Regions from separate parts of the Bradyrhizobium sp. USDA 10063 genome, predicted to be linked through region 2. Evidence: predicted binding sites of a transcription regulator. Region 2 holds the regulator's gene; the other holds the start of a gene.

Region 1 (15,336 bases), 850 kb from region 2:
ATCCCACCACGGGACGAAGCCCTTGTCGCCGGCGAACTCGGTCACCACCACCGGCCGCGGCCGGCCCCAATAGGTCTTGAAGGTGAGGTTGGTGAGGATGCCCGCGGAGAGCAGCATCGTCACCAGGAGGAACGTCGCGGCGCGACCGGAGATCAGCATCGGCCGGTCGGGCCGGATCAGCTTGACGATGAAGGCCCCGATCGCGGGCAGCGCGAAGCCCCATGCGATCCACATCGCTGCATCGCGCGCAAACGATGCGACGGCGTTCAGCTTCAGCGGAAAGGTTTTTTGCGCGGCGTCGTAGAACAGCGCGGCGAGCTTCAGGTCGAGCTCGGGAAAGATCCCGAACAACAGCCCGATCACGGCCGCAAGCCCCAGCGCGATGAAAAGTCCGGTCCGGTTCATGGCGCGCGGTTTAGCCGAGGCGGCGAGATGTGGAAACCCGAAATTCAACCGTCGTCCCGGCCTTGAGCCCGGGACCCATACCGCGGAATCTATCGATTGTGCGATCTGCTCGACGCTTGCGCCAAGCAACCACTCCCTGTGATTATGGGTCCCCGCCTTCGCGGGGGACGACAACGGATCGTCTGAGCCCATCATTGGAATGACGGGACTGATCTCACGGCTCCGGCCGGGACTGTGACGGCAATGGCGGGGGCGGCGGCAATTTGCGCGGCGGCTCGCGCCAGGCGCCGGCGCTGCGGCCGGCGATCAGCCAGTACACGAGACCCGCGACGATGCCGGCGCCGGTCATGATCTCGAGATGCCGATGCACGATGCCCTGGAACTGGAACGTATCCGGGTCGAACGGCACCAGGCCGAGATAGCAGGCGGCCCCGACGATCGCGCCGCCGATCGCATAGGTCAGCGCGCTCCGGACATTGAAGGCTTCCGTGATCAGCACCACGATCAGCGCCGGCAGCAGCGCGAATCCGGAAATGAAGATGAAGCCGAAGCCGAGCACGATGTTGATCGCGTTCTGATCGATCTGTCCCGTGCCAATATCGCTGAGCTCGGGATAAAGCACCGCCACGACGATGATCATTCCCGCCACCAGGCAGGCGGCAAGGAAGGCGAACAGGATCAGGAAGACGCGGCCGATCAGCGCCATGCTAGTGCACCGTCATTGCGAGGAGCGAAGCGACGAAGCAATCCATGCCTCGGCAAGCGGAGGAATGGATTGCTTCGCTTTCGCTCGCAATGACGGGTAGATCGTACGCCGCGCCATCCACTCAATCCGTCATCGCCATCGCGCGCAGCGCCTGGCGCTCGCGGGCGGAGAGTTTTTCCGTCTCCGATTTCAACTGGCCGCAGGCGGCAAGGATGTCGCGGCCGCGCGGGGTGCGCACCGGCGAGGAATAGCCCGCATTGAAGATGTATTCGGAGAATTTCTCGATCTGCTCCCAGTCGGAACATTCGTAACGCGTACCCGGCCACGGATTGAACGGGATCAGGTTGATCTTGGCCGGAATGCCCTTGAGCAGCTTCACGAGCAGCTTGGCGTCGTCGAGCGAATCGTTGACGCCCTTCAGCATCACATATTCGAAGGTGATGCGCCGCGCATTGGACGCGCCGGGATAATCGCGGCAGGCCTGCAGCAACTGCTCAATCGGATATTTGCGGTTGAGCGGCACCAACTCATTGCGCAACTCGTCGCGCACGGCATGCAGCGAGATCGCGAGCATGACGCCGATCTCCTCGCCGGTGCGGATGATGTTCGGCACCACGCCCGAGGTCGACAGCGTGATGCGGCGGCGTGAAATGCCGATGCCTTCATTGTCGGCGACGATCAACAGCGCATCGCGCACCGCGTCGAAATTGTAGAGCGGCTCGCCCATGCCCATCATCACGACGTTGGTGACGAGGCGGCTGCCGTTCTCGCGGTCGGCCCAATCATTCAAGCGATCGCGCGCCACCATCACCTGGCCGACGATCTCGCCGGCGGTAAGATTGCGCACCAGGCGCTGCGTGCCGGTGTGGCAGAAGGCGCAATTCAGCGTACAGCCGACCTGCGAGGAGACGCAGAGCGTGCCGCGGTCGGTCTCGGGGATATAGACGCATTCGACTTCATGCGGCTTCTCCAGCGCGTTGCCGCTCGGCAGCCGCAACAGCCACTTACGGGTACCGTCGTTGGAGATCTGCTCGGCGACCACTTCGGGCCGGTCGACGGTAAAATGCTTCTCCAGCTCGCTGCGCATCTCCTTCGAGACATTGGTCATCTCGGCAAAGCTCTCGGCGCCGCGGAAATAGATCCAATGCCAGAGCTGCTGGGTGCGCATCTTGCGTTGCGAGGCCGGGACGCCGATCTCGCCAAGCCGCTCGGCGATCTCCGCGCGCGACAGCCCGATCAGCGACGGCTTGGCCGGCGGCACATAGGTCTCGAGCGGAACTTTCTCCACGAGCGCGGTGCTTGCGCGATCGCTCTGGCTGGTGCGGGTATCGGTCATGGAACATCAAATAGGCTTTCCAGCAGGCGCTGGAAAGGCGTGAAATGCCGGTGCGCGCCCTCTCCCGCTTGCGGGGGAGGGCTGGGATGGGGGGTGTCTCCGCGCGAGACTCTTCGTGTGGAGAGAGCCCCCACCCGGCGCTTCGCGCCGACCTCCCCCGCAAGCGGGAGAGGTGGAATGAGTTCGCGGACCGGCCGTTCAACCAAGCGCCATGACGCTCTAGCGCCTGCAGTCCTGCGCCAGCCGGTCGAGTGCCTGCGACAGGCCTTTCAGCGAAAACGTGTCCGTGGTCTCGGTGCCCTTGGCCGAGACGCCTTTCACGGTCAGGTCTGCGGCCTTGCGCATGGCGTCGACCATGCGCTCTTCTTCCGCGGCGTTCTTGATCCAGAGCCCGTCGCCCTGGGTGTACATCGCATACGACCCGCCGCCGACCTCGAGCGTCGATTCCGAGCCCGGCTTCAGCGTGTAGCCGATCATGATCGAGACTTCGTTGACGACCTTTTCCGCAGGACGGGTCGAGACAAAGGCGTAGGCCGGATCGCGCGGGCGATTCGGCGGATTGGTCTTCGACGACGACGGCTTCGCCAGCGCAAAGCAGACCTTCTTGCCGTTCGGGGTCGCCGTGTAGGCGCCCCAGGTACCGTACTGGCCGATCAACGTCGGCTCCGCGCCACCGGCGGCAGCCGCAGCGGCGGCCTCCGGCTTGGCCGGGGCCGCAGGCTTCGCCGCGCCCTTCGTGGTCGTCTTGGGGGAACCACCCTGCCCCTGCGCCAAGGCGAAAGAGGTCGACCCGCAAAGCAGGGCGCTTGCAACCAGCGATGTCAGTATTTGCCGCACGGACAACTGGTTCCCCTATCATTGTGACTGGAAGATGGCCCAACCCGCGTCGGTCCCGGCGCGATGCAATAGCCGGAAAAGGCCTTTTTGGGAAGGTAGTTAGAGGAACGGCGCGCGGTTCCGCCGCATCAACCTTTGGCGCGGGAGGCGCGCTGCTGTTCCCACTGCGCGTCGCTCCATTGCAGGAGGTCCTCGGCCCCGGAACTGCGCAAATGCGCGCCGCCGTCCTGCACCACCATCTCGCCATTGATATAGCCGGCCTGGTCGGAGATCAGGAAACTCGCGAGGTTGGCGAGCTCGCCGTGTTCGCCCGGACGGCCCAGCGGGTTGCGGTGGGCCCAGCTCTCCTTGCGTCCTTCGGGGCGGAGCTGGCCGGTCGCGCCCGGCGTCGGGAATGCGCCCGGCGCGATCGCGACGGTGCGGATGCCCTTCGGACCCCATTCCACCGCGAGGCTCTTGGTCATCGCCAGCACCGCCGACTTCGCCATCGCCGACGGCACGGTGAAGGCGCGCCCGGTGATCGTCGAGGTCGAGAGGATCGAGAGGATGACGCCCTTGTGCCCGCCCTCGATCCAGCGCTTGCCGGCGGCCAGCGTGCAATACATCGTGCCGTGCAGCGTCGGCGCCAGGATCGCGTCCGCGGCGCGGAATGAGAGATGCTCGGTCTGCGCGATGAAGGTCGCCGCCGCGTTGTTGACGAGCACATCGATCGGCGCCTCGCGCCAGATCGTGTCCATCATCGCATCCACCGCCGTGCCGTCGCGGATGTCGCATGTGATCGCCGTGACCCTGGCGCCGAGATCGTTGCGCAAGCTCGCTGCCGTCTGCTGCAGTAATTCCGTCCTGCGGCCACAGATGATCAGGTCGGCGCCGAGCTCGGCGAAGCGTCGCCCCATCGCCGCGCCGAGCCCGGAACCACCGCCGGTGACGAGGATGCGCTTGTGGGCCAGCAGGCTCTTTTCAAACATTGTTTGATCCCTCCGCATTGTATTGTCGCCCGGCTTCAAATCCGGCATGAAGCGAGCAACCTTTCTGCGTCCGAAAATCAGGTGTGTCCATGAAAGCCATTCTCTGCAGGGAATACTGCCAACCCGACGATCTCGTGCTCGCGGATGTGCCCGATCCCGTGGCCGGACCGGGCGAAGCAGTGATCGCGATCAAGGCCGCGGCTTTGAACTTCTTCGACATCCTGATGATCCAGGGCAAGTACCAGATCAAGCCGCCGTTCCCGTTCTCGCCGGCAGCGGAAGTCGCCGGTGTGATCGAGAGCGTCGGTGCAGGGGTGACCGATCTCAAGGTCGGCGATCGCGTGGTTGCCTCCTGCGGCCACAATGGCGCGCGCGAGAAGATCGCGCTGCCGGCGAATTCGATCGTGAAGATTCCCGACAATCTCGATTTCGATCGCGCCGCCGGGATCATCATCATCTACGGCACCGCGCTGCACGCGCTGGAAGATCGCGCGAGCCCGAAACCGGGCGAGACGCTGGCCGTGCTGGGCGCCGCCGGCGGCACGGGGCTCGCGGCCTGCGAGCTCGGCAAGCTGATGGGCCTGAAGGTGATCGCCTGCGCTTCGTCGGACGAGAAGCTTGAATTCGCCAAGCAGCATGGCGCCGAGCTGACGCTCAACTACGCCAAGGAAGATCTGAAAGAAGGCCTGAAGGCGCTGACCGGTGGCAAGGGTGTCGACATCATCTTTGATCCCGTCGGCGGGACTTATGCCGAGGCCGCGCTGCGCGCCATCGCGTGGGAAGGCCGCTTCCTGGTGATCGGCTTTGCCGCCGGCGACATTCCGAAGATGCCGCTCAACCTCGCGCTGCTCAAAGGCTGCGACATCCGCGGCGTGTTCTGGGGCGCATGGACGCGGCTCAACCCCGACAAGAACCGCAAGAACCTCCAGAAGCTCGTGCAGTGGACCGCCGAAGGAAAGATCTCCTCGCATGTCGACCGTACCTTCCCGCTGTCGCAAACGGCGGAAGCGCTGAAGGTGCTCGCCGGCCGCAAGGCGATGGGCAAGGTGATCCTGCATCCGTGAAAAAGGCAACACACGCGTGAGTTGTGGCGCCGTGCAGGTGCCACGCTTCGCTTACGGAGCGACGCGGCATTTACCTAAGTGACTCGGATTCGCTTACCTATGTGAATCAATTGAGCGAGTCAGTTCCGGACGCGGAACTTATTCCCAAAATGTCCAATTTTAATCCAGTGAATTGGGCATTTTTGCCCTAATCGAACCAAAATAAATCCCAATTCGCGCTGATCGGGGCCGTTTTTTAGGCTCAATCGCAGTGCGTAAGTTCCCGGTAACGGGCACTGGGGCACAAAAAGACAACAGACAACCAGAGATGCCCAATCGTTGCGTATTGTGTAACGGGAAGCGTCAAGATGGTGGATGTTTCAGCACGCGTCACGCCGAGTGAGGCGCATGACGAAGATTTCGACGACCCTGAACTGGCGGAGTATCGCTACCAGCGGTCGTATCGAGCAGAGACCGATATCGACAGAGACGAACCCGCCCCGCTGTTCCTTTCATATCCTCTCGAGGAGGACAGCGGTGCGAAGTACCGACGAAGTTCACTTGAACATTCCCTCGGCCGCTCGTTGCTCACGAGCGGTCTTCTGATCGCTGCCGCTGCGGCGGTGGCTGTCATGGTGGTTTCCCTTGATGTCACACGCGACATCATGGTGACCGCCAAGACGTGGCTGCTCGGCACCTCGCAGGTGCAGGCCCGAACGGTGATGGCGGGCCTCCCGCAACCCGTCAGCGAGCCCACGCCGCCGCCGAGCAAGGCGGAACTTCCGTCGCGCGAGCAAATCGCGGCCGCCTATCAGGAGGCGATCAAGGTCGGCCAGGTTGCAGTCCGGCCGGTAACACCGCCATCTGCCGCTCCACCAGCGCCAACTGCCGCTCCACCCGCACCGTCGGCCGCACAAGCGGCACCGCCTGCTGCGCCGCCGGCGCCGGTCCCGCAGGCAAGACGGGTCAGTCCCGACGAGCTCAGCGCCCTGATGAAGCGGGCCAACGGCCTGCTTGCGATCGGCGATATCGCCGCCGCACGGCTGCTGCTTGAGCGCGCCGCCGATGCGCAGGAGGCCGATGCGGCGCTGCTGCTGGCGCGGACCTACGATCCCCTGGTGTTGGGAACGAAGGATGCGCGCGCGATCACGCCCGATCCGGCTCAGGCGCGGATCTGGTACCGCCGGGCGGCCGAGCTTGGCTCGCAGCACGCCCAGCAGCGTCTCACGCAAATGCAAGACTGAACCAGTTCGAGGAAACACATGCGACGCTTGTTTGGAGTGGCGTTATTCGCCCTGACGATAATCTGCGGCCCGGCAGCGCGGGCCGAGGAAACCGAATATGACCCGGCCAAGGTCAGCGACAGCCTCAGGGCCATTTTCCAGTTCGGCTCGGTCGCCACCAAGCAGAGCCTGAACGCCAATACGGTGACGCTGATCTCGGGCACGATCGGCGGCACCTACGTCCAGTTCGGCGCCGACCTCGCTTCCGTGCTCGACGACGGCAACAAGTTGCGCGTACTCCCGATCGTCGGGCGCGGTTCGGTGCAGAGCGTCGCCGACATCCTGTTCCTGCAAGGCGTCGATCTCGGCATCGTCCGCGCCGACACGCTCGACTATCTCGAAAGGAAGGGCTTTGCGAAGGACATCAAGAAGCAGTTCAGCTATGTGACCAAGCTCTACAACGAAGAGATGCATGTCGTCGCGCCGAAGACGATCAAGAGCCTGAAGGATCTCGAAGGCAGGATCATCAGCGTCGACCTGCCCAACGGCGGCACCTTCGTAACGGCACTCACGGTGTTCGAGCGGCTCGGCATGAAGGCGAAGTTCGTCTATATCGAGCAGCGCATCGCGATGGAGAAATTGAAGGCCGGTGAAATCGACGCCGTGATCGTGACCGGGGGCAAGCCCTACAAATCGGTCAGCACCTTCAACAATGACGGCCGCTTCCACATCGTCACCGTCGACTATGCCAAGCCGCTGCAGACCGACTATCTGCCGGCGACACTGACCTCGAAGGATTATCCGAACCTGATTGCGGATCAGGAGCGCGTCGACACCATCGCCGTTCCCGCCGTGCTCGCGGCCTATAACTGGGCGCCGAACACGGAACGCTCACGCAAGCTGGCGCTGTTCGTGGACGCGTTCTTCACGAAATTTCCGACCTTCCAGAAGCCGCCGTTTCATCCGAAATGGAAGGAGGTCTCGCTGGCCGCGCCACTACCCGACTGGAATCGGCTGCCGGCGGCCAAGCTATGGCTCGAGAAGCACAGCGTCGAAGCCGTGACGCGCAGTCGCTTCGATGAGTTCCTGAAGCAATCGCCGGCCGCAGCCAAGCTGCAGACGGACGCCGACAAGGAAGCGCTGTTCAAGCAGTTCCAGGCATGGGAAGCAGAGAACAACGCCCGCGCGCAGGTGCGCACGGGCGAAAAGCGCTAGCTCTTCGCCTCCTCGGCCGTCTCGGCGCCGCGCTTCAGCGCGGCGCGGGCGGCTTCGCGGTGCTCCGGCGTGATGTGGCTTGCGACCATGCGGATCGCAGTCGCGAGAATCGCGGCATCATCGGTGAAGCCGAGAATCGGCATCACGTCCGGCATAAAGTCGAACGGCAGGATGAAATAGGCGATGGCGCCAAGCAGCGACGCCTGCACATGGCGCGGCGTCTCCTTGTCGAACGCGCAATAATAGGCCGCCAGCAGGTCCTCGGCGAAAGGCAGTTTCGCCATCACCCGCTTCAGCTTGATCCAGAAACGCCGTCGCACGCTTTCGCGGTCCTGCGCCAGCCGATCGGCCGGCTCGAAACCGACAGTGTGTTCGGATGATGCCATCGGAAGAAGCTCCCTCAGATCGCGGCCGCCGCGCGGCTCCGCGATCCCTCGACCAGGAATTGGGGACCCAAATCCCGGCCCGCAAGATCGAAGGGTCTCTCAGCCAGCCTGCCTGGCGATCTTCTCCATCGCCTTGGCCAGTTCGATGTCGCGCGTCGTGACGCCGCCGGCGTCATGGGTCGCAAGCACCACCTCGACCGTCTTGTAGACGTTCTTCCATTCCGGGTGATGGTCGCGCTTCTCCGCGACCAGCGCGACACGGGTCATGAAGCCGAAGGCCTCGTTGAAATCCCTGAACGTGAAGGTCTTGGCGATCGCCTCGCGTCCGGGTACCTCGGACCAGCCGGACAGTTCCTTCAGCGCCGATTTCCGCGCGTCTGCCGACAACCGCTCTGCCATGGCAAATCTCCCATCTCACTCGCCCCTACCCTAACACGGGCGCCCACGAACCGGATCCGGGCGGAAATTCGGATCTGAAAGCGCGTCCTATCGCCGCTGCTAACCATGACGGGATTGTAACCTCGCCACCGCCGAAATTTTGTTACAATGCGAACGCTAAACGCGTCGGCAGGATGAACCGGAACCTCAAAGGGTTGTTTGCGCGATCGATGACCGGGCCCGACTTCGTCGCCGCTCCAGCTTCGCCTCCGCCGCGTTCGGCGCGACGACGGCTGAGCTTGGTGATGATCGCCGGCGTGCTTGCCATCATCGGCGCACTGGCCGCCGGCTATTACTTCGCGATGCGGCCGGTGAATCTCAGGATCGCGGTCGGCCCTGCCAACAGCGACGACCTCAAGGTCGTCCAGGCGCTGACCCAGGCCTTCAACCAGGGCAACGGCCAAATCCGGCTGCGTCTGATGCAGACCGACGGCGCGGTCGCCAGCGCCGAGGCGCTCGGCGACGGCAAGGCCGACCTTGCCATTATCCGCGGTGATCTGGACGTCCCTAAGAATGCTCAAGCGGTGGCGACGCTACGCAAGAATGTCGTGGCGATCTGGGTGCCGCCGCAGGGCAGAGCGAGGGGCAAGAAGGCCGCGCCGAAAATCACCAAGATCGCGCAGCTTGCCGGCCACCGCGTCGGCGTCGTCGGCCGCACGCCTGCCAACGTCAACCTCTTGAAGGTGATCCTGCAGCAATATGGCGTCGACCCCGCCAAAGTGGAGATCATCCAATTCCCCGCCAACGAGACGGCCGAGGCGATCAAGAGCCAGAAAGCGGACGCCTATCTCGCCGCCGGCCCCGTCAACAGCAAGATCACGACCGACGCGATCGCGGCCTCGACCCGCGACGGCGGCACGCCGACCTTCCTCGCCATCGACGCGGCGGAAGCGATCGCGCAGAACCATCCCGCCTACGAGGCCTCACAAATCCCCGCCGGCTCGCTCGGTGCCGCCGACCGGCCGGAGGACGAGGTCAAGACCATCAGCTTCTCGCACCATATCGTGGCGCGCAGGGGCATTTCCGAATCCACCATCGCCCTCTTCACCCGGCAGCTTTTCTCGATCCGGCAGTCGCTGAAGAACGATTTCCCGCCGGCTGCCAGGATCGAGACGCCGGACACCGACAAGGACGCCACGATTCCCGTGCATCCGGGCGCCGCGGCTTTCGTCGATGGCGACGAGAAGACCTTCCTCGACCGCTATAGCGATTACATCTGGTGGGCGCTGATGCTGGCGTCCGCGATGGGCTCGGCCGGCGCCTGGTTTGCCGGCTACCTGAAGAAGGACGAACGCAGCGTCAACACATCGCAACGCGACCGGCTGCTCGACATGATCGCCGCCGCGCGCCATTGCGATTCGATGGACGAGCTCGACCAGATGCAGGCGGAAGCCGACAACATCCTGCGCGATGCGCTCGCATGCTACGAGCACGGCACGATCGAGGATGGCACGCTGACCGCCTTCAACATCGCGATCGAGCAATTCCACAACGCGGTCACCGACCGCAAGCTGCTGTTGATCAGCATGCCGCAAAACCTGCAGCGCGCCAGCGCGCAATTCCGCGCGGCGGGTACAGCCTGAGTACTTCACCTCTCCCGCTTGCGGGAGAGGTCGCTGCGCCCCCGGCGCAGCGGGCGAGGGCTCTCTCTCCTCCTGGGGAATCCCAATGCGGAGACACCCCCACCCCAACCCTCCCCCGCAAGCGCAGGGCTATCGCATATGGCTGTTTGGTGGCTGTGAACGAGGCGGGCCTCATGGTTCGAGACGCGCCGCAAGCGGCGCTCCTCACCATGAGGGTCTAAGATCCCGCCGCGAAATCAGACCTCATCCTGAGGAGCACGCCCAAGCGTGCGTCTCGAGGATGGGCCGCGAAGGGACCGCCCACCAAGTTCTATTTCATATGCGATAGCCCTGCCCGCAAGCGGGAGAGGGGGCGCAGTGTGCACCGCGGATGCAATTCGTCCAGATCACATCGAAAGCATGATCCAATTCGTCGGATGGGATTGTGATTGCAATGATCGCCGGCGTAATCGCTTCGTCATAGAATCCTTCTAGGTCTGTTGCGACATTTCGGCGCATCTGGCGCCGGACCGACGGAGGCTCGCAAATGACGTTCAGGATTTCCCGCCGAAAATTCCTCTCTTCAGCCGCGGCCGGCGCCGGCATCGTCGCGATGCCCTATCTTTCCCGCGCCGCCGACCGGCCGGCGGTCACCCATGGCGTGCAGTCCGGCGATGTCGGCCTGGACGGCGGCGTGGTCTGGGCGCGCGCCGACCGGCCGTCGCAGATGATGGTCGAGGTCGCCACCGCCGAATCCTTCAAGGACGCGCGCGCGCTGCCGCCGATTGCGGCGCTGCCCGAAAGCGATTTCACCGCCAAGATGCTGTTGGAAAACCTGCCCTCCGGCCAGGACATCTTCTATCGCGTCCGCTTCCGCGACCTCGCCCATGTCAACGTCATCGGCGAGCCCGTGGTCGGCCGCTTCCGCACCGCGCCCGCCGACCGGCGCGATGTCAGCTTTGTCTGGGGCGGCGACGTCGCCGGCCAGGGCTGGGGCATCAATCCTGACGATGGCGGCATGTTCACCTTCGCCACCATGCGCAAATACAAGCCGGATTTCCTGCTGCATTCCGGCGACACCATCTATGCCGATGGCGTCATTCCGTCCGAAGTGAAGCTCGCCGACGGCAAGCTGTGGAAGAATGTCACCATTCCCGAAAAGGCCAAGGTCGCCGAGACGCTCGACGAATACCGCGCCGCGCACAAGTACAACATGCTCGACGAGCATGTGCGCGGCTTCAATGCGGAGGTGCCGATCTTCGTGCAGTGGGACGACCACGAGGTCACCAACAACTGGTCGCTGTCGAAACAGCTTCCCGCCGCCTACAAGGAGCGCGACGTCAACGTGCTCGCAGCCCGTGCCGCGCGCGCCTTCCATGAGATGTATCCGATGCGCGAAAGCCTCAATGAGCCGGGCCGCGTCTACCGCACGCTCAGCTACGGACCCCATCTGGACGTGTTCATGCTGGATGAGCGCAGCTATCGCGGCCCCAACGGCGCCAACCAGCAGACCAGCTACGGCCCAGAAGCCTATTTCCTCGGCCCGGACCAGCTCGCCTGGCTGAAGCGCGCGCTGCTCAATTCGCGCGCGACCTGGAAGGTGATCGCCTCCGACATGCCGCTCAGCCTCATCGTCTATGACGATGCGGCCAACAGCAAGGGCTCCGAAGCGTTCGCGCAAGGAGACGGCCCGCCGCGCGGCCGCGAGCTCGAGATCGCCGAGATCCTGCGCTTCATCAAGACCGCGGGCATCGTCAACACCGTGTGGCTGACGGCCGACGTGCATTACGCCGCTGCGCATTACTACAATCCGAACAAGGCCCAATTCCAGGAATTCGACCCGTTCTGGGAATTCGTCTCCGGCCCGCTGCATGCCGGCACTTTCGGCCCCAACGAGCTCGACAACACGTTCGGACCCGAGGTGAAGTTCATCAAGGCGCCCGGCGCCGACAAGCAGAACCTGCCGCCATCCGCAGGCATGCAGTTCTTCGGCCACGTCAAGATCGACGGCGCGACCGGGCAGATGACGGTGACCTTGCGCGACCGCGCCGACGTCGCGCTGTGGTCGACCATGCTCGACCCGAAGCCGGTGTAAACAGCAGCGCTGGCCGCCGGCCTCTCCTCATCCCGAGGAGCCGCGAAGCGGCGTCTCGAGGGATGGGCCGCGGGCCTCATGGTTCTCCCGGCGATGCGAAGCATCGTCCGGAGACGCGCCAAGCGGCGCTCCTCACCATGAGGGTCTGCCATTTAAACCCGCTTTCTTAGCGCTGCTTCCAGCGCTTCGCTTGAGCACGGCTTGACCAGGCGCGGCTTGCCGGCCAGCGCGGCGGGAAGCTGCACGTCGGCGCCGTAGCCGGTGACGAAGACATAGGGGATTTGCAGCGAGTCCAGTTTTTCCGCGAGCGCAAAGGTGTTCTCGCGCGCCAGCACGACATCCAGCAGCGCGAAGTCGGGTTGGCGGTGGGCGATGATCTGAAGCGCTTTCGCCACGCTGGTCGCTGTCCGCACCGTCGTCACCCCGAGGCCGAGGATCGTGTCCTCGAAATCGAGGGCGATGATCGGGTCATCCTCGACGATCAACACGTCGGAGGGCATGCCGTTGAAGGCGGGTTCCATGTGCGCGCCATATCCTGTCTTGAAGCATTGATCTGATGGGCCGGCCATGAGCCGGCAGTCGGCACGCTGCCGGCGCCTCACGTGAAGCGCACCGGCGGTTCCCACGTCGAAAGCATCACACTGTGGTTCCGGCGTCTGTTCACTTGTGAACATAAAATCGGGAACGGGTTGACTATCGTCGCGGTTGGAGAGGGGGAGACCCGATGCTTCAACAACGCGGCCAACCGGCCAGCGCCGACCGGCCCTTCAACAACCTGTTGCGCCGTCTGAGCGACGCCGATTATGGGCTGATCTCGCCGCACCTCACGCGCGCCGAGGCCGATGCCAACGCCCTGCTTTACAGCCCCGGCGACGATGTCGAGACCGTATATTTTCCGTGCGGGCCGGGCCTCGTCTCCTACCTCGTGACCAACGAGGACGGTCGCGACGTCGAGACCATCCTGGTCGGCCGCGAAGGCGCTGTCGGCGGCATCGTCAGCCAGGGATTTCTTCCCGCCTATACCCGCATCGTCGTCAAATTCGGCGGACCGTTCGTGCGGATGCCGGTCGGCAGGCTGGAAGCGGCCAAGCTGAAATCGCCTTCGATCCGCAACGTCTTCGCGCGCTATGCCGACTGCATGCTGGCGCAAATCTTCCAGTCGACCGCCTGCAATGCCATCCACTCGATCGAGCAGCGCACCGCCAAATGGATCATCTCGGCCATGGAGCGTACCAATGGCGACTGCGCCGTGCCGCTCACGCATGAGCAGCTCGCCACTCTGCTTGGGGTGGGCCGCAGCTATGCCAGCCGCGTGATCCAGTCCTTCAAGGCCGAGAGCATCCTGGAGACGCGCCGCGGCGCGATTCTGGTCCGCAACCTGGATGGCCTGCGCCTCCGCTCCTGCCTGTGCAACGAGGCCGTCAAGGATCACTTTGAGGAGGTGCTCCGCGGGGTCTATCCGAGCGAAGAAAAAGAGCCCGGATAGGCCTGACCTGCACCTGCGGTGGAGACTGCACTCCCTCTCCCGCTTGCGGGGGAGGGCTGGGGTGGGGGTATCTCCGCGAATCGCACTGTTCTTGTACGCGGAGAGAGCCCCCACCCGGCGCTTGCGCGCCGACCTCCCCCGCACGCGGGAGAGGTGAAGGGGAGCCTTGCTAAGCCCCAAAAACGGCCGGCACCCGGCAAACAACGCATTGTTTTTTGGCCGTTTCTGACTATATTGCGCCGCAAACGCGCAAGCTTTGCCCGGTCCCCTTCGGCCGGGCTTGCTTTTTGAGGCGAACCGCGCCCCGCGAGATTTCAAAGGCTTGAGTGTGATCCGGACCCGGAGGGGCCGTATTTGCCAAGGATCGATCCCGGCTTTCCGGCGAGATCGCTCAAGACCCGTGCATGACCGAAAAGCAGAGCCATGAATCTTCGTAACGTCGCCATCATCGCCCACGTCGACCACGGCAAGACCACCCTGGTGGACCGCCTGCTGCAGCAATCCGGCACGTTCCGCGAGAACCAGAAGGTCGCCGAACGCGCCATGGACTCCAACGACCTCGAGCGCGAACGCGGCATCACCATCCTGGCCAAGGCCGCCTCGGTGCAGTGGAAAGACATCCGCATCAACATCGTCGACACCCCCGGCCACGCCGATTTCGGTGGCGAGGTCGAGCGCATCCTCAACATGGTTGACGGCGCGCTGGTGCTGGTGGACGCCGCCGAAGGCCCGCTGCCGCAGACCAAGTTCGTGGTTTCCAAGGCGCTCAAGGTCGGCTTGAAGCCGATCGTCGTCATCAACAAGGTCGATCGTCCCGACGCGCGGCCCACCGAAGTGATCAACGAGGTGTTCGATCTGTTCGCGGCGCTCGATGCCAGCGAGGAGCAGCTCGATTTCCCGATCCTGTACGGCTCGGCCAAGCAGGGCTGGATGGCGGAGAGCCCGGAAGGTCCGAAGGATCAGGGCATGCAGCCGCTGTTCGACCTGATCGTGCGCCATGTCGCGGCGCCCAAGGTCGAGGAAGGCCCGTTCCGCATGATCGGCACCATCCTCGAGGCCAACCCCTATCTCGGCCGCATCATCACCGGACGCATCTCTTCCGGCATCCTCAAGCCGAACCAACAGGTGAAGGTGTTGAACGCGGAAGGCAAGCTGGTGGAGCAGGGGCGCGTGACAAAGATCCTGGCGTTCCGCGGGCTTGAGCGCACGCCGCTCGATGAGGCCGAAGCCGGCGACATCGTCGCCATTGCCGGCCTGACCAAGGGCACCGTCGCCGACACCTTCTGCGATCCCACCGTCGAGACGCCGCTGCCGGCGCAGCCGATCGATCCGCCGACGGTATCGATGTCCTTCATCGTCAACAACTCGCCGCTCGCCGGCACCGAGGGCGACAAGGTGACGAGCCGCATGATCCGCGACCGCCTGTTGCGCGAGGCGGAGGGCAATGTGGCGCTCCGCGTCACCGAAGCATCCGACAAGGATTCCATGGAAGTCTCCGGCCGCGGCGAACTGCAGCTCGCGATCCTGATCGAGACCATGCGCCGCGAGGGCTTCGAGCTTTCAGTGTCGCGTCCCCGCGTCGTGTTCAAGAAGGACGAGGCGACCGGCCAAGCGCTTGAGCCGATCGAAGAGGTCG
Region 2 (15,336 bases):
ACGGCATCGACCACGATAGGGTCGGCCGAGCGGCGCAAGGCGTCGAAGAGGGTGTCGCTATCCTGCATGTGCCGAACATACCTCAATTGTCCCGGTGATGTCCCTCCTGTGTTGACTGCGGCGCACGCGAAAATCTGGACGACACTCGGCCGCTAACTAAAGCGTGATGACTTTTCTTCGAATCGTCATCCCGCTTTAGCTCTTTGTTTGAGCATGATCTCCGCGCAAACGCTTCGCGTTTGTCGCGAGGGAAAACCGGTGCCCACTTTTCCGGATCATGCTTTAGGGTCGAAGGGCGTCGATAGCGTGGGCTATGAGAATACCGACGCTCAATATAATCAGACATGAAATTGCTGCATCAAACATGCCTTTAGTGGATGATCTCACGCCTGATCAGTCAAAAAGATTCGACCGCGAGGGAACGTTTCCAGCACTGTTGATGCGGCTAGGCCACAACCGGCGTCATGTGGGCCAAGCGAGCGTTACGTAGGCCTGAACACGCTCAATATTGTCGTTTCCCCTTCCGAATGGTGGCGGCTACGACCGCGGTCGACAGGTTCTGATCGCTGACGGCGCCAAAGGCGCTCACCCGGAGAGCAATGGGTCAGTGCGATGGCAACAAGCCCATTGAAGGCGAGCCAAGCCGCAATGATCTCGAAACAGGTTACAGTGTAGTCCACAGACCACCCATCAAGCCGTCCCACGCTAAGATAGGCCACGACGTCTTTGTGTCGTTATGGTGGTCACAAAGAATGCAAATTGTGATTGAGGGCTAACCGTACCGAAGGGCAACAGTGCAACTTGTGCCAAGGCCGACCTTGCAAGCGGCGGCAGAGGATGAAGATCACACCCTGAAATGTTTGGACAGCTTCAGGCCCTGGGCCTGGTAGTTCGAGCCGATGCGCTGGCCGTACATCGCATCGGGACGGGCGAGCATTTTCTCATAGACCAGGCGGCCGACGATCTGGCCGTGCTCGAGGATGAACGGCACTTCGCGCGAGCGCACTTCCAGCACGGCGCGCGCGCCCTTCCCGCCGGCGCCGGCATAGCCGAAGCCGGGATCGAAGAAGCCGGCATAGTGCACGCGGAATTCACCGACCAAGGGATCGAACGGCACCATCTCGGCGGCGTAGTCCGGCGGCACCTGCACGGCTTCCTTTGACGCGAGGATATAGAACTCGCCAGGATCGAGGATCAGGCTGCCGTCGGGGCGCGCGCGGATCGGCTCCCAGAAATCATCGACTGGATAACCGCCGCGGCGATCGACGTCGACAACGCCGGTGTGACGCTTGGCGCGATAGCCGACGAAGCCGCCAGAACTCTCGCCCGAGAGATCAACCGACACCGCGACGCCGTTGGTGAGATCGGCATCGTCGATATCGACCAGGCGCTCGACATCGTGCAGCGCGTCGAGCTCATCGGCGTTGAGGATGGCATCGCCGGTGCGGAAGCGCACCTGCGACAGCCGCGAGCCCTCGCGCACCAGGATCGGAAACGTCTTGGGGCTGATCTCGGCATAGAGCGGGCCATGATAGCCGGCCCCTATCATATCGAAACGACGCGTGCCGTCGGCGATCACGCGGGTGAAGACGTCGAGCCGTCCGGTCGAGCTTTTGGGGTTCGCGCTGGCTACGATCTCCTGCGGCAGCGCGAGGCTTTCCAGCAGCGGCACGATATAGACGCAGTTAGTCTCGAGCACCGCATCATCGGACAGATCGATCTCGTGCAGCTTCAGCTCGTCGATGCGCTCGGCGACGGTGGCGTCCGGACCGGGGAGGAAGCTCGCGCGCACGCGATAGGCGATGTCGCCGAGGCGAAGGTCGAGGCTGGCGGGCTGGATCTGGCTCTCGACAAAGGGATAGGCAGGCAGGATCAGGCCGGCATCCGCCATCGCCGCGATCATGCGGTCGGGCAGGATCCCATTGGCATCGTCTTGCAGCACGAACGACACGGACACGGTCCCTCAAGACGGTTTTCAGCCACTCAAGCCCTAAAATAAGAGCTTTTACGGGGTAGCCGATGCCCGCCTTGACGGAAAGAGCGGGAACGAATATCAGCAGCACTTATCCCGTGGTGATTTGAGCCGGCCGGCTTGCAGCCACGTTAAATAAGTAGCTAAACAGGCCGGGGACCTCAGCGATCCCGGCCCTTCAGGCCGGTTTTTTTGTGACCATTTTCCCAAAGAATGGTCACGTTGGAGGTCCTATGTCTGAATCAAAATCGTCTGAGTCAAAATCGGCTACGCGCTACCGCCCCGAAACCCGGCTGGTTCATTCCGGAACGCTGCGTTCACAATTCGGCGAGACGTCCGAGGCCCTGTTCCTGACCCAGGGGTTCGTCTACGCCACCGCCGAGGAGTGCGAAGCGCGGTTCAAGGGCGAGGATCCCGGTTTCCTCTATTCGCGCTTCTCCAACCCCGACGTCTCGATGTTCGAGCGCCGCATGATCGAGCTCGAAGGCGCGGAAGCCGCGCGCGCGACCGCGACCGGCATGGCGGCGGTGACGACCGCGATCCTCGCGCCGCTGAAGGCCGGCGATCACGTGGTCGCCTCCAAGGCGATGTTCGGCTCGTGCCGCTACGTGGTGGAGGACCTCTTGCCGCGCTACGGCATCCAGTCGACCCTGGTCGACGGTCTCGACCTTGACCAGTGGAAAAAGGCGATCCGGCCGAATACCAAGACCTGCTTCCTCGAGAGCCCGACCAACCCGACGCTCGACGTGCTCGACATCGGCGCGATCGCCGAGATCGCGCACCAGGGCGGCGCGCGGCTGATCGTCGACAATGTGTTCGCCACCCCGATCTGGCAGAGCCCGCTGTCACTCGGCGCAGACGTCGTGATCTATTCCGCGACCAAACATATTGACGGCCAGGGCCGCTGCCTGGGCGGCATCATCCTCTCAAGCGAGGCCTTCATCAGCGAGCACATCCATAATTTCCTGCGCCAGACCGGGCCGTCGATGTCGCCGTTCAACGCGTGGATACTATTGAAGGGGCTGGAGACGCTCGCGGTGCGCGTCCGCGCGCAGACCGAGACAGCGGCCAAGATCGCGGACGTGCTCGCGAGTCATCCGAAGATCACGCGGCTGATCTATCCCGGCCGCGCCGATCACCCGCAGGCGGCTACGGTGAAGAAGCAGATGCGGTCGGGCTCGACCCTGATCGGGTTCGAGGTGAAGGGCGGCAAGGCCGGCGCATTCCGCTGCCTCAACGCCCTCAAGATCGCGCGCATCTCCAACAATCTCGGCGACGCCAAGAGCCTCGTCACCCATCCCGCCACCACGACGCATCAGCGTCTTGCGCCGGAAGCGCGCGCCGAACTCGGCATCAGCGAAGGCTTCATCCGCTTCTCCGCCGGCCTTGAGCACGCCGATGATTTGATCGAGGATTTTGTCCAAGCGTTGGAGAGCGTGTGAGCGCGGTTGCCGTAGGGTGGGCAAAGCGAAGCGTGCCCACCATCACGAGCGAAATGCGGATGGTGGGCACGGCGCAAGTGCGCCTTTGCCCACCCTACGCATCCGAGTTGAACTACATCGGCCTATACGTCCGCACATCCGCCGGCACATTCACGCCGAGCTTGATCTGGCCGACCGACTTGATGATGTCGTCGCCGAGCAATTGGGCGAAGCAGGCATAGCCCCAGTCGTTCATGTGCAGGCCGTCGGCGATCACGAAGCTATCGATCGGGATCGACTGCTTCTCGTGCCACTCGCGCATCACCTCAAAGCGCGGGAAGATGCTGACATGGCGGAGTTCGGCGATCCGGTTGAGCAGCCGGATGATCTTGTTGGCGCTGGCGGCGCGTTCGGTGACGCGCGGCGAGTATTGGGGATCGACCAGCACGACGTCGGCGCCCGCCGCCTGGATGCGCGCCACGCCATCCTCGACCATCTTTCCGGTCTCGCTGGGATCGAGGTCGCGCAACACCGCATTGGTGCCGACCTGCCAGAGCACGAGGTCCGGATGCGCGTCGATCACCTCGGTCTGCAGGCGCCGCATCATTTCGGGGGCGTCTTCGCCGCCCCTGCCGCGATTGACGACACGGATGTCGGCGCCGGGATATTGCCGGTGCAACTGCGCCGCGAGCCGGTTCGGATAGGTGAATTCCGGCGCCGACGAGCCATAGCCCTGGGTGGAGGACGAGCCGAAGGCGATGATCGTGACCGGCTGGCCCGCGGCAAGCTTGCTCGCAACGTGGGGCAGCGAGCCCATCGTCTTCGCCACACCCTTGGGCGGCAGGCAGGGCACGCGGTGGAAGATGTCGCCAGCAGACTTCGCGACCTCCTTCACCTTGTCGATCGCCTTGCCGGCGATGCCCTTCTGCGCGGCATCACCCTGAGCGGCGCCAGCCGCATTGGCCGCGGCGGCGGCCGGCGTGAACGATCCTGACTTGTCGGATGAGGGATGGGATTTCGCACCCTCAGGAAGCGCCGCATGCTGATCGCCTTGCGCAACTTGCGCGCGCAGTGGCGAGGTCACGAGCACGGATGCCGTGACGGCGGCGGCTGCGACCAGCCAGGCGCTTCGACAAAAAGGGCGGTAGGTACTCATTAACGCTGGTTCCCTTTAGTTCTGCTGCGCCGGGCCGAGATGGGCCGCGTCGATCACGAATTTCGACAGCGCACGGCCGAGACAGGCATGCACCCGCTTGGCCAGTTCCACGCCGTGGGTGGCGCTGAACAGGTCGAAATCACCGGCATCGTTCCAGTGATGCATGATGGCGAAACGATCGAACAGCGGAACATCATGTTCTTGTGCCGAGACCCGCATGTTATCTAGGTATGGTGAGCCGGAAATCATGCTCTCGGTGCGGGGGCTGTACTGAAGGTTGACCAGGACCACGTCGGTTCCCGCCTGTTGCAACGCACCAATCCCCGCATCGATGGCGTTGCGGAAGTCATCGGGATCAGTCGATCGGATAGCATCGACGGTACCGGTCTGCCAGATGACCAAAATAGGCCATTTTGCTTCCACGAGCTTAACGAGGGTACCGGCCGTATCCTCCGCGGTCTTGGCCCCCTGCAGCTCCACGGACAGATTCACAGTGGTCGTGGGCAGGCTTTCCTTGAGCGCCGCCTGCAACTTCGCCGGGTAGGCGCTTCCTTCCGACGAGGGAATGGTCGAGGAGCGGCTGCCGACCACCAGCACGTTCAGGGGCTGGCCGCTCTGCACCGCCTCGGTCACCTTGCGCAACGAGCTTTCGGTGGACAGCAGATTGGCCGGGACGTCGCAGATCTGTTCGGGATCGCCGGCGCGTGCCGGGGCCGTGGCCAGATAACCGGCCAGCACTGTCAAGCCCAGCACAGTCCATAAGCCGGACTTCATACCGCCCCTCCCGCCAGATCGGCATTGCCGCCGGCGCTCTTGTATCGTGAGGCGCCTTTGTCGGCGGAGTGCTTGTACCACGAAATCACCCACGCCATGGCGCACATGATGACAATTCCGGTGACGCTGACCAGGAAGTGCATCCCGGCGCCGCCGGACACCTCGGCCAAGATGAAATGCCCGGCAAACGCCAGGAACACGCCAAGGCAGAATATCTCAAGGGAGTGCTGGCCGCAGAGGATCAAAGGTCGCAGCCAAGGCGATCGCAGGCCCGGCCAATCCTTCGGCAGGACCCGGACGGTAATCGCCGCCAGCGCCAGGAAATGGGCGAAGCGCAATACGTCCAGATCGGTCTTGTTGATCGGGTACATCCACTGCTCGATGCGGCGCGGCACGATATGGCCGAGCTGCGGCAGGTACCAGGAGAGCGTGACCAGGAAGGCAGCGAACAGATAGGCGATGCAGATCCAGAGCGTGATCGGAGAGGCCAGGATGCGCGACATTCGTCTTGCCCCGCCGAGCGCACACCAGGCGCCGAACACGAACAGCAATTGCCAGGCGAACGGATTGAACGCCCAGACGCCGTTCGGATAGGCGCTGAGATAGAGATCGAAATGCCAGGTCAGGACGTACAGGGCGGCCGAGAGCGCCAGCGTCACGTCGGTCCGCCATTTCATCAGCCACAGGATCAAGGGCAGGAACAGCATCAGCACGATGTAGAGCGGCAGCACGTCCATGTTGACGGGGCGGAAGCGCAACAGCAGCGCCTGGACGATGGTGACATCGGGCTGCTTGAGGAAATCCATGATCCCCATCTCTTCGCTGTAGAGCGGGTTCTCGAAGCGGGTGGCGACGTAGGAGATTTCCGCAAGGAAGATCGTGAACAGGAACACGTGCGCGACGTAGATCTGCCAGACGCGGCGCAGGATGCGCGCGGTCGCAACCACGAAACCGGCCTGGAGCATCGCGCGGCCATAGACGAAAGCCGCGGTGTAGCCGGAGATGAAGATGAAGATCTCGGTCGCGTCGGAGAAGCCGTAATTGCGGATCGTGAGCCAGGTCAGGATGTTCGTCGGCAAATGGTCGATGAAGATCAACCACAGCGCGAGCCCGCGGAATAAATCCAATCGCAATTCGCGCTCGGAGGTCGCCTGCAGCGTGATCGCGGGCGCGGCGGCGGCCGCTTCGCTCGCGTTATTGGCGTCGGCAAGCTGCGTCCCGGAAATTGGATCGGCAATCGACGTCATCGGGCACCGTGAACGAACAGAGTTTTGCGCCGCCCCGATTCAAAAAAACATAATATCTGCCCGCAACTTGCAGACAAGAGACGTGGACTGGGCGCGGACGCTCGCGGCTTTAGAGCGGAACTATGGTCAAACGGCGATGAAAAGCAGTAGCTAAGCAAACTTTCGTCGCCCGGCCCGACGATTGGTTCCGACGGACTTATTGGCTATGATGCGACTTCAGGAGACCTGATACGTGTACCGCGCCGTCACCCGCGACATCGAAGTCACTGTCGAGCCGAACTTCCTGCCGGAACGTTCGTCGGTCGAGAACCGGCAATATTTCTGGTCCTACACCATCGTCATCACCAATTCCGGCACCGAGACGGTGCAACTGCGCACCCGGTATTGGCTCATTACCGACGCCACCGGCCGCCAGCAGGAAGTGCGCGGCGAAGGCGTGGTCGGCGAGCAGCCGGTGCTCGCGCCGGGGGAGCGCTTCGAATACACCTCGGGCGTGCCGCTGCCGACCGCCTCCGGCTTCATGAGCGGGCGCTACCAGATGGTGAGCGAAAGCGGCGAACGGTTCGAGATCGACGTGCCGACATTTTCGCTCGACAGCCCCGCGGACGGGAAAAGGGTGTTGAATTAGCCTCTCGCCCTCACGCGGAGTCGTAGGGTGGGCAAAGGCGCGTCTTCGCGCCGTGCCCACCCTCAGCATTCCGCTCGCAATGGTGGGCACGCTACGCTTTGCCCACCCTACGTTCTACATTCGAGGCCCTACTCCACCCCGGCTTCTTCCGGCGTGAATTGATACACCGACGAGCAGAACTCGCAGGTGACGACGACCTTGCCGTCCTTCACCATGTCGGCGCGGTCCTTCGCCGTAAAGCTTTTCAGCATCGAGGACACCGCCTCGCGCGAGCAGGAGCATTGCGCGCGCAGCGGCAGCGGCGCGAACACGCGCACGCCGCGCTCGTGGAACAGGCGGTACAGCAACCGCTCGCCTGAGAGATCGGGATCGAGCAGTTCGATGTCTTCGACCGTGCCGATCAGCGACTGCCCCTCGACCCAGGCATCGTCGTCCGGGACCTCGTGGGCGACAGTGCCTTCGGGCGCATCGCCGGGATGCAGATCGGCCTGCCGCGCGCGCTCCGGCGCCTTCGGCAGGAACTGCAGCAGCATGCCGCCGGCCCGCCAGCGATGCTTGCCGCCATCGCCGCCGCGCCATTCCTCGCCGACCGCAAGCCGCACGCGCGTCGGGATCTGCTCCGAGCGCAGGAAGTACTCATGCGCTGCGTCCTCGAGGCTGCCGCCATGGAGCGCGACCAGGCCCTGGTAGCGGCTCATGTCCGGCCCCTGGTCGATGGTCATCGCCAGATGGCCCTTGCCGAGCAGCGCGCCGGAATCGAGCCCGTCATGCAGTCGCGCTGCATCGTAGCGCGCATAGGCCCGCAGCCGATCCGGCGCCTTGAAATCGACGATCAGGAACGAGACCGGACCGTCGGTCCGGGTCTGCAGGATGAAACGGCCGTCGAACTTCAGGGATGAACCGAGCAGCGTCGTCAGCACAATCGCCTCGCCGAGCAATTTGCCGACGGCAGGCGGATAATCGTGCTTGTGCAGGATGTCGTCGAGGGTGGGACCGAGCCGCGTCAGCCGGCCGCGCAGATCGAGTGCATCGATCTCGAACGGCAGCACCGCGTCGTCGACCGGCACGGCTGATGGCGCGCGGGTCGGCGTTTCCGTGATCTTGATGTCGGGGGATTGTGAAACCATGGCGCTTTATCTGGGGTCTCGAGAGGCGAAACGAAAGGGGTTCACATCTATCGTTGTTAGCCGTCATCCCTGCGAAAGCAGGGATCCATAACCACCGATGCTAGTATTGCGAAAAGCTGGGGCCGCAGCCTGATGCAACAACTCGCATCGGTGGTTGTGGGTCCCGGCTCGCGCTTCGCTTGGCCGGGACGACAGCTATGTTGGCGACGCGCTACGCGACTGCGTCGAAACACCAGGCCAGAATGCCCTTTTGCGCATGCAGGCGGTTCTCGGCCTCATCGAACACCACCGACTGCGGACCGTCGATCACTTCGTCAGTGACTTCCTCGCCGCGATGTGCGGGCAGGCAATGCATGAACAATGCATCGGGCTTCGCCAGCGACATCAGCTTGGCATTGACCTGATAGGGCCGGAGCAGATTGTGCCGGTGCTCGCCGTCCTTGTCGCCCATCGACACCCAGGTGTCGGTGACGACGCAGTCGGCGCCGCGCACGGCTGCCTCGGGGTCGTTGCCAAGCACGATCGGCGCCTGGGTCGCCTTGATCCAGTCGCGCATCACCTTCTTGGGCGCGAGTTCCGGCGGCGTCGCAATGTTGAGTCTGAACTTGAAGCGCTCGGCGGCATGCGCCCATGATGCCAGCACGTTGTTGTCGTCGCCGGTCCAGGCCACGGTCTTGCCCTCGATCGAACCGCGACGCTCCTCGAACGTCATCAGGTCGGCCATCACCTGGCAGGGATGCGAGCGGCGCGTCAGCCCGTTGATGACGGGGACGGTGGCATGCGCGGCAAGCTCCAGCAGCGCCTCGTGGTTGAGGATGCGGATCATGATCGCATCGACATAGCGCGACAGCACGCGCGCCGTGTCGGCGATGGTCTCGCCGCGGCCGAGCTGCATCTCGGCACCGGTGAGCATGATCGATTCACCGCCGAGCTGGCGCATGCCGACATCGAACGATACCCGCGTGCGGGTCGAGGGGCGCTCGAAGATCATTGCCAGCGTCTTGCCCTCGAGCGGCTTCGTAGCTTTCTCATGCGCCTTCAGTCTCGCCTTCATGGCGGTGCCGGCGGCAAGCATGGCGCGCAGCTCGTTCAGCGGCATCTCGCTGATATCGAGGAAATGACGGGGCATCGTGCTCATTGCCCCGCTGCCTTCTTTGAGGGGTCGCTGGAGAGCGCAGCGCAGGCGCGCTCGAGGCAGGCGATGGACTGCTCGATTTCGGCCTCGCCGACGATCAGCGGTGCGAGGAAACGCACCACGTTGTCGCCGGCGCCGACCGTGAGCAGCTTCTGCTCGCGCAGGGCGTTGACGAGGTCGCCCGAAGGCACCACGGCCTTGACGCCGATCAGAAGCCCCTCGCCGCGCACTTCGGATAGAATGGACGGATAGCGATCGACCACGGAGGCGAGCTTCTGCTTGAGCAGGAGCGACATCTTCTGCACGTGATCGAAGAAGCCGGGCTGCAGCATCACGTCGAGCACGGCGCTGGCGGCCGCGACCGCAAGCGGGTTGCCGCCGAAGGTCGAGCCGTGCGAGCCCGGCGCCATGCCGGACGCGGCTTCCGCGGTCGCGAGGAAGGCGCCGATCGGAAAGCCGCCGCCGAGCGCCTTGGCGAGCGACATCACATCAGGCGTGACCCCGACGCGCTTGTAGGCGAAGAGCTCGCCGGTGCGGCCCATGCCGGTCTGCACCTCGTCGAAGGCGAGCAGCAGGCCGTGCTCGTCGCAGAGCTGGCGCAGCGCCTTGAAGAAGGCTGGCGGCGCACTGCGCACACCGCCTTCGCCCTGCACCGGTTCGATCAGGATGCCCGCGGTCTGTGGACCGATCGCGCGTTTCACCGCTTCGATGTCGCCGTGCGGCACCTGGTCGAAGCCGTCCATCGGCGGACCGAAGCCCTCGAGATATTTGGCGGCGCCGGTCGCGGCGAGCGTCGCGAGCGTACGGGCCGTGGAAGGCGCCGTCGAAGGTGATGATGCGATAGCGTTCCGGGCGCCCCTTCGAGAAGTGATAGTGGCGCACGAGCTTGATCACGCCCTCCATCGCTTCAGCGCCGGAATTGCAGAAGAACACGAGGTCCGCAAAACTCTGCTCGCACAGCCGCGCGGCCAGCTTCTCGCCGTCCGGGCTCTTGAACAGGTTCGACATGTGCCAGAGCTTTGTCGCCTGTTCCTGCAGCGCCTTCACCAGATGCGGATGGGCGTGGCCGAGCGCGTTCACCGCGACGCCGGAGGTGAAATCGAGATAGCGCTCGCCCTTGGTCGAGATCAGCCAGCAGCCTTCGCCGCGCTCGAAGCCGAGATCGGCCCTGGCAAAAACGGGAAGCAGATGCGACGTGGCGCTGTCGGTCATGGCGATCACTGAAGAGTTTCAGACAAGCCTTTTCAGATAAGCCCTGGCGGCGTGAGGCACGCGGCTAGATGCTCATCCAGCGAAAACAAAACGTGCCGCCTTTGCAGGGCGGCACGTAGAGGCATTCTATGCGCGCGGCGGGTGCTGTCAATCGCCACGAAGCCGCCAAGCTGCGCTGCAAAGTACAGGTATTCCGTAGCTTTCCGGTGTGGTGGAAAAGCCCGATTGCAATCCCTAAATGTCGGAACATGTGGACGCACAGGCGCGGACTCTTGCGCCAGAGTCACGCCATATTGTAGCGTCTGGGCTGTCGGGTACGACATCTCGTGCGGCGGTTTTGATCCCAAGAGTTCTCTGTGTGCAGCGTACACGTTCGGGCGCGCTTTTCGCGCCCGGCGAGCCTTAAGGGATTCTGCCCGCAGGGATTTTTGAGATTTGGCATCGCAGCGCCGTCCAAGGATCGGCCGGCGCAACGCGAAGGGAAACATGCGATGACGGTATTGACCTGGTCCGACGAACGCGTCGAGCAGTTGAAGAAGCTCTGGGAAGCCGGGCTTTCGGCGAGCCAGATCGCTGCGGAACTCGGCAACGTGACGCGCAATGCGGTGATCGGCAAGGTTCATCGGTTGGGCCTGTCTGGCCGCGCCAAGAGTCCCGCTGCGGCAGCGCCGCGGCAGCGCAAGGCGCGTCCCGCACAGCCGATGATGCGGGTGGCGCGACCGGTCTCCCGCGGCAACACCGCGCTCGCCCATGTCTTCGAGGTGGAGGTGGAAGCCGACCCGGTCGCCTATGACAATGTGGTGCCGATGAACCAGCGCCTGTCGCTGCTCGAATTGAACGAGGCCACCTGCCACTGGCCGGTCGGCGATCCCTCGAGCCCGGAATTCTTCTTCTGCGGCGGCAAGGCGCTTCCCGGCCTGCCCTATTGCGCGCACCACTCGCGGGTCGCCTACCAGCCGGCGGCCGACCGCCGCCGTCCGACAGCCAAGCCGTCACACGGCAAGTAAGCCGGGTTGCATCAACGAATGTCGTCCCGCGAACGCCGGGACCCATAACCACAGGTGTTCGTGGTTACTGCCCGCTGGGGCCCAGCGTGTTCAAACAAATGGCTGCGGTGGTTATGGGTCCCGGATCAAGCCCGGGACGACGAGTCAGCGATCTTACGATGGCTCGGCCTTCGCGAAGCGATCATCCAGCGCGTAGCCGGCGCCGCGCACGGTGCGGATCGGGTCCTGCTCGCGGCCGGGATTGAGCAATTTGCGCAGGCGGCCGATGTGGACGTCGACGGTGCGCTCGTCGATATAGATGTCGCGGCCCCAGACGCTGTCGAGCAATTGCTCGCGGCTGAACACGCGGCCCGGATGCTCCAGGAAGAACTCCAGCAGCCGATATTCGGTCGGGCCGAGATCGATCGGCCGGCCCGAGCGCGCGACGCGGCGCTTCTCGCGATCGAGTTCGATGTCGCCATAGGTGAGCACGGTGGCGAGCCGCTCCGGGCTTGCCCGACGCAACAGGCCCTTCACCCGTGCAAGCAGCTCGGGCACCGAGAACGGCTTGACGATGTAGTCGTCGGCGCCGGTAGCCAGCCCTCTCACGCGCTCGCTTTCCTCGCCGCGCGCGGTCAGCATGATGATCGGGAGCTGCTTGGTCTCGGGCCGCGCCCGCAGGCGGCGGCACAGCTCGATGCCGGAGAGCCCCGGCAGCATCCAGTCGAGCACGACAAGGTCGGGAATGCGTTCCTTGAGCCTTGTGTCCGCATCGTCTCCACGGGCGACCGTTTCGACATCATAGCCTTCTGCATCGAGATTGTAGCGCAACAGCGTCGTCAGCGCTTCTTCGTCTTCGACCACCAGAATGCGAGCGCTCATCGGCTTGGCTTCTCCTATAGCGGGACGACTCTCTGCTCAATCGTCATCCCGCTCGTCAATGTTTGAGCATGATCCTGTCGGAAACCGGGTTCGGTTTTCCGGATCGTGCGCTAGTTACCTGGAACAGTGGTAGCGAACGTCGTCATATCCCCCTTCGGACGCTTGTCGGTCATCTGCTGACCCTCGATCATGTAGAAGACCGTTTCAGCGATGTTCGTGGCGTGGTCGCCGATCCGCTCGATGTTCTTGGCGCAGAACATCAGGTGGATGCAGAACGAGATGTTGCGCGGATCTTCCATCATGTAGGTGAGGAGTTCGCGGAACAGCGAGGTGCAGATCGCGTCCACTTCCTCGTCGCTCTTCCAGACGTTCATCGCCGCCGGCAGATCGTGCGCGGCATAGGCGTCGAGCACGGATTTGACCTGCGACAGCACGAGGTCGGTCATGTGCTCCAGGCCGCGGATCAACTTGAGCGGCTGGAAGTCGTTTTCCAGCGCGGCGACGCGCTTGCCCATGTTCTTGGCGAGGTCGCCGATCCGCTCGAGGTCGGTCGCCACCCGCATCGCGCCCACGATCTCGCGCAGGTCGACGGCCATCGGCTGGCGGCGGGCGATCGTCAGCACGGCGCGCTCTTCGATCACGCGCTGCAGGCTGTCGATCTCGATGTCGGAAGCGACGACACGCTTGCCTAGCGCGATGTCGCGGCGGATCAGCGCATCGACGGATTCGGTAATCATCCGTTCGACCAGCCCGCCCATCTCCGCGACCAGGCGGGTCAGTTCCTGAAGATCGCTGTCGAACGCCTTGGCGGTATGTTCAGAAGCCATGATGTCCCTCCTCAGCCGAACCGGCCGGTAATGTAGTCCTGGGTGCGTCGATCGCTCGGCGAGGTGAAGATCTTGCTGGTGTCGTCGAACTCGATCAGTTCGCCCAGATACATGAAGGCGGTCTTGTCTGAGACGCGCGCCGCCTGCTGCATGTTATGCGTGACGATCGCGATCGTGTAGTCCTCCGACAGCTCCTGGATCAATTCCTCGACCTTGGCGGTCGAGATCGGATCGAGCGCCGAGCAGGGCTCGTCGAACAGGATCACTTCGGGCCGCACCGCAACCGTACGGGCGATGCAGAGGCGCTGCTGCTGGCCGCCGGAGAGGCTCAGGCCGGAGGCGTTGAGCTTGTCCTTGACCTCGTTCCACAGCGCGCCGCCGCGCAGGGCCTTCTCGACGCGCCCGTCCATTTCGGACTTCGAGATCTTCTCGTAGAGGCGGATGCCGAAGGCGATGTTCTCATAGATCGTCATCGGGAACGGCGTCGGCTTCTGGAACACCATCCCGATCCGCGCCCGCAGCAGGTTGAGGTCGAGCTTAGGGTCAAGGATGTTGGTCTGGTCCAGCATCAACTGCCCGGTGGCGCGCTGGCCCGGATAGAGATCGTACATCCGGTTGAAGATCCGCAGCAGCGTTGACTTGCCGCAACCGGACGGACCGATGAAGGCGGTGACGCGGTTGGTTCCGAGCGTCAGGTTGATGTTCTTCAGCGCGTGGTGCTCGCCGTAATAGAAGTTGAGGCTGCGCGCGGTCACCTTCGGCGGCGCTTCCGGCAGCGACTTCTGGGGAATGGCCGCGCTCGGGCTGGTCGTCGATACGGACAGATCGGTCATTTTGCGCTCCTTTCGGCGCCGAGGATGCGCGCGCCGATGTTGAGCGCGAGCACGGTCAAGGTGATGAGCAAAGCGCCGCTCCAGGCAAGTTCCTTCCAATAGGCGTAGGGGCTTTGCACGAAGTTGTTGATGGTCACCGGCAGGTTCGCCATCGTCTTGGTCAGGTTCAGGCTGAAGAACTGGTTGGACAGCGCGGTGAACAACAGCGGCGCGGTCTCGCCGGCAACGCGGGCGGTCGCCAGCAGCACGCCCGTGATCAGGCCGGAGCGCGCCGCGCGATAGGCGATCCTCTTGATCACCAGCGAGCGCGGAAGGCCAAGCGCCGACGCCGCCTCGCGCAGCGGGTTCGGGACGAGCAGCAGCATGTCCTCGGTGGTGCGCAGCACGACGGGGATGACGATCACCGCCAGCGCCAGGCAGCCGGCCAGTGCAGAGAAGCCGCCCATCGGCACGACGACGGCGCCATAGATGAACAGGCCGATGATGATCGACGGCGCGCTCAGGAGGATGTCGTTGATGAAGCGGATCACCGAGGTGAGCCGGTCATGCTTGCCGTATTCGGCGAGATAGGTGCCGGCAAACAGGCCGAGCGGCGCGCCGATGCCGACGCCGATCACGGTCATGATCAACGAACCGACGATCGCGTTCAAGAGGCCGCCATCGGTGGAGCCGGGCGGCGGCGTGTTCTTCGTGAACACGTCGAGGCTAAGGCCGGCGAGACCGTTGTAGAACAGCGTGAACAGGATCAGCGCCAGCCAGGTCACCCCGAACGCGGCAGCGGCGATGCAAAGCCCGCGGACGATGATGTCGTTGCGGCGGCGGGACCTGTAAATCGGATTCATGGCTCAGTTCCCAGCCTTCTTTTCCAGACGCATCAGCATCAGTCGCGCGCAGGCGAGAACAATGAACGTCAGCACGAACAGCAAGAGGCCGAGCAGGATCAGGCCCGACTGGTGCAATCCGTCACTCTCGGCGAATTCGCTCGCGATCGCCGCCGAGATCGTAGTGCCCGGGGCGAAGATCGACGAGGAGATGCGGAACGAGTTGCCGATGATGAAGGTCACGGCCATGGTCTCGCCGAGCGCGCGGCCGAGCGCCAGCATGATGCCGCCGATCACGCCGACGCGGGTATAGGG

The links. The regulator PhoB, encoded in region 2, activates phosphate uptake and scavenging genes when phosphate is short. The targets are predictions, from matches to a motif close to TGTCATNNANCTGTCAT.
Region 1: ACVJGD_RS29720 (alkaline phosphatase D family protein) is a predicted target of PhoB. The motif match lies at 10,585-10,601, and genes of this name have one in related genera.

Annotation. Positions count from the first base shown of each region.
Region 1 covers NZ_JBSSGP010000002.1:5,827,157-5,842,492, reverse strand. Annotated here, with positions in the region: gene ACVJGD_RS29775 (phosphatase PAP2 family protein) at 1-405, opposite strand, end outside; gene ACVJGD_RS29770 (hypothetical protein) at 620-1,111, opposite strand; gene rlmN (23S rRNA (adenine(2503)-C(2))-methyltransferase RlmN) at 1,233-2,447, opposite strand; gene ACVJGD_RS29760 (invasion associated locus B family protein) at 2,667-3,248, opposite strand; gene ACVJGD_RS29755 (SDR family oxidoreductase) at 3,413-4,252, opposite strand; gene ACVJGD_RS29750 (NADPH:quinone oxidoreductase family protein) at 4,342-5,316, shown strand; gene ACVJGD_RS29745 (hypothetical protein) at 5,664-6,539, shown strand; gene ACVJGD_RS29740 (TAXI family TRAP transporter solute-binding subunit) at 6,558-7,733, shown strand; gene ACVJGD_RS29735 (YkvA family protein) at 7,730-8,119, opposite strand; gene ACVJGD_RS29730 (4a-hydroxytetrahydrobiopterin dehydratase) at 8,219-8,518, opposite strand; gene ACVJGD_RS29725 (TAXI family TRAP transporter solute-binding subunit) at 8,692-10,140, shown strand; gene ACVJGD_RS29720 (alkaline phosphatase D family protein) at 10,667-12,214, shown strand; gene ACVJGD_RS29715 (response regulator) at 12,367-12,735, opposite strand; gene ACVJGD_RS29710 (Crp/Fnr family transcriptional regulator) at 12,939-13,700, shown strand; gene typA (translational GTPase TypA) at 14,124-15,336, shown strand, end outside.
Region 2 covers NZ_JBSSGP010000002.1:4,973,345-4,988,680, forward strand. Annotated here, with positions in the region: gene ACVJGD_RS25550 (DUF5939 domain-containing protein) at 1-68, opposite strand, end outside; gene ACVJGD_RS25555 (2'-deoxycytidine 5'-triphosphate deaminase) at 845-1,951, opposite strand; SAM riboswitch at 2,061-2,140, shown strand; gene ACVJGD_RS25560 (O-succinylhomoserine sulfhydrylase) at 2,206-3,414, shown strand; gene ACVJGD_RS25565 (SGNH/GDSL hydrolase family protein) at 3,527-4,549, opposite strand; gene ACVJGD_RS25570 (SGNH/GDSL hydrolase family protein) at 4,565-5,323, opposite strand; gene ACVJGD_RS25575 (OpgC domain-containing protein) at 5,320-6,570, opposite strand; gene apaG (Co2+/Mg2+ efflux protein ApaG) at 6,803-7,198, shown strand; gene ACVJGD_RS25585 (Hsp33 family molecular chaperone) at 7,327-8,325, opposite strand; gene argF (ornithine carbamoyltransferase) at 8,537-9,463, opposite strand; partial or broken gene ACVJGD_RS25595 (acetylornithine transaminase) at 9,460-10,672, opposite strand; gene ACVJGD_RS25600 (GcrA family cell cycle regulator) at 11,164-11,679, shown strand; gene phoB (phosphate regulon transcriptional regulator PhoB) at 11,833-12,540, opposite strand; gene phoU (phosphate signaling complex protein PhoU) at 12,651-13,367, opposite strand; gene pstB (phosphate ABC transporter ATP-binding protein PstB) at 13,379-14,200, opposite strand; gene pstA (phosphate ABC transporter permease PstA) at 14,197-15,042, opposite strand; gene pstC (phosphate ABC transporter permease subunit PstC) at 15,046-15,336, opposite strand, start outside.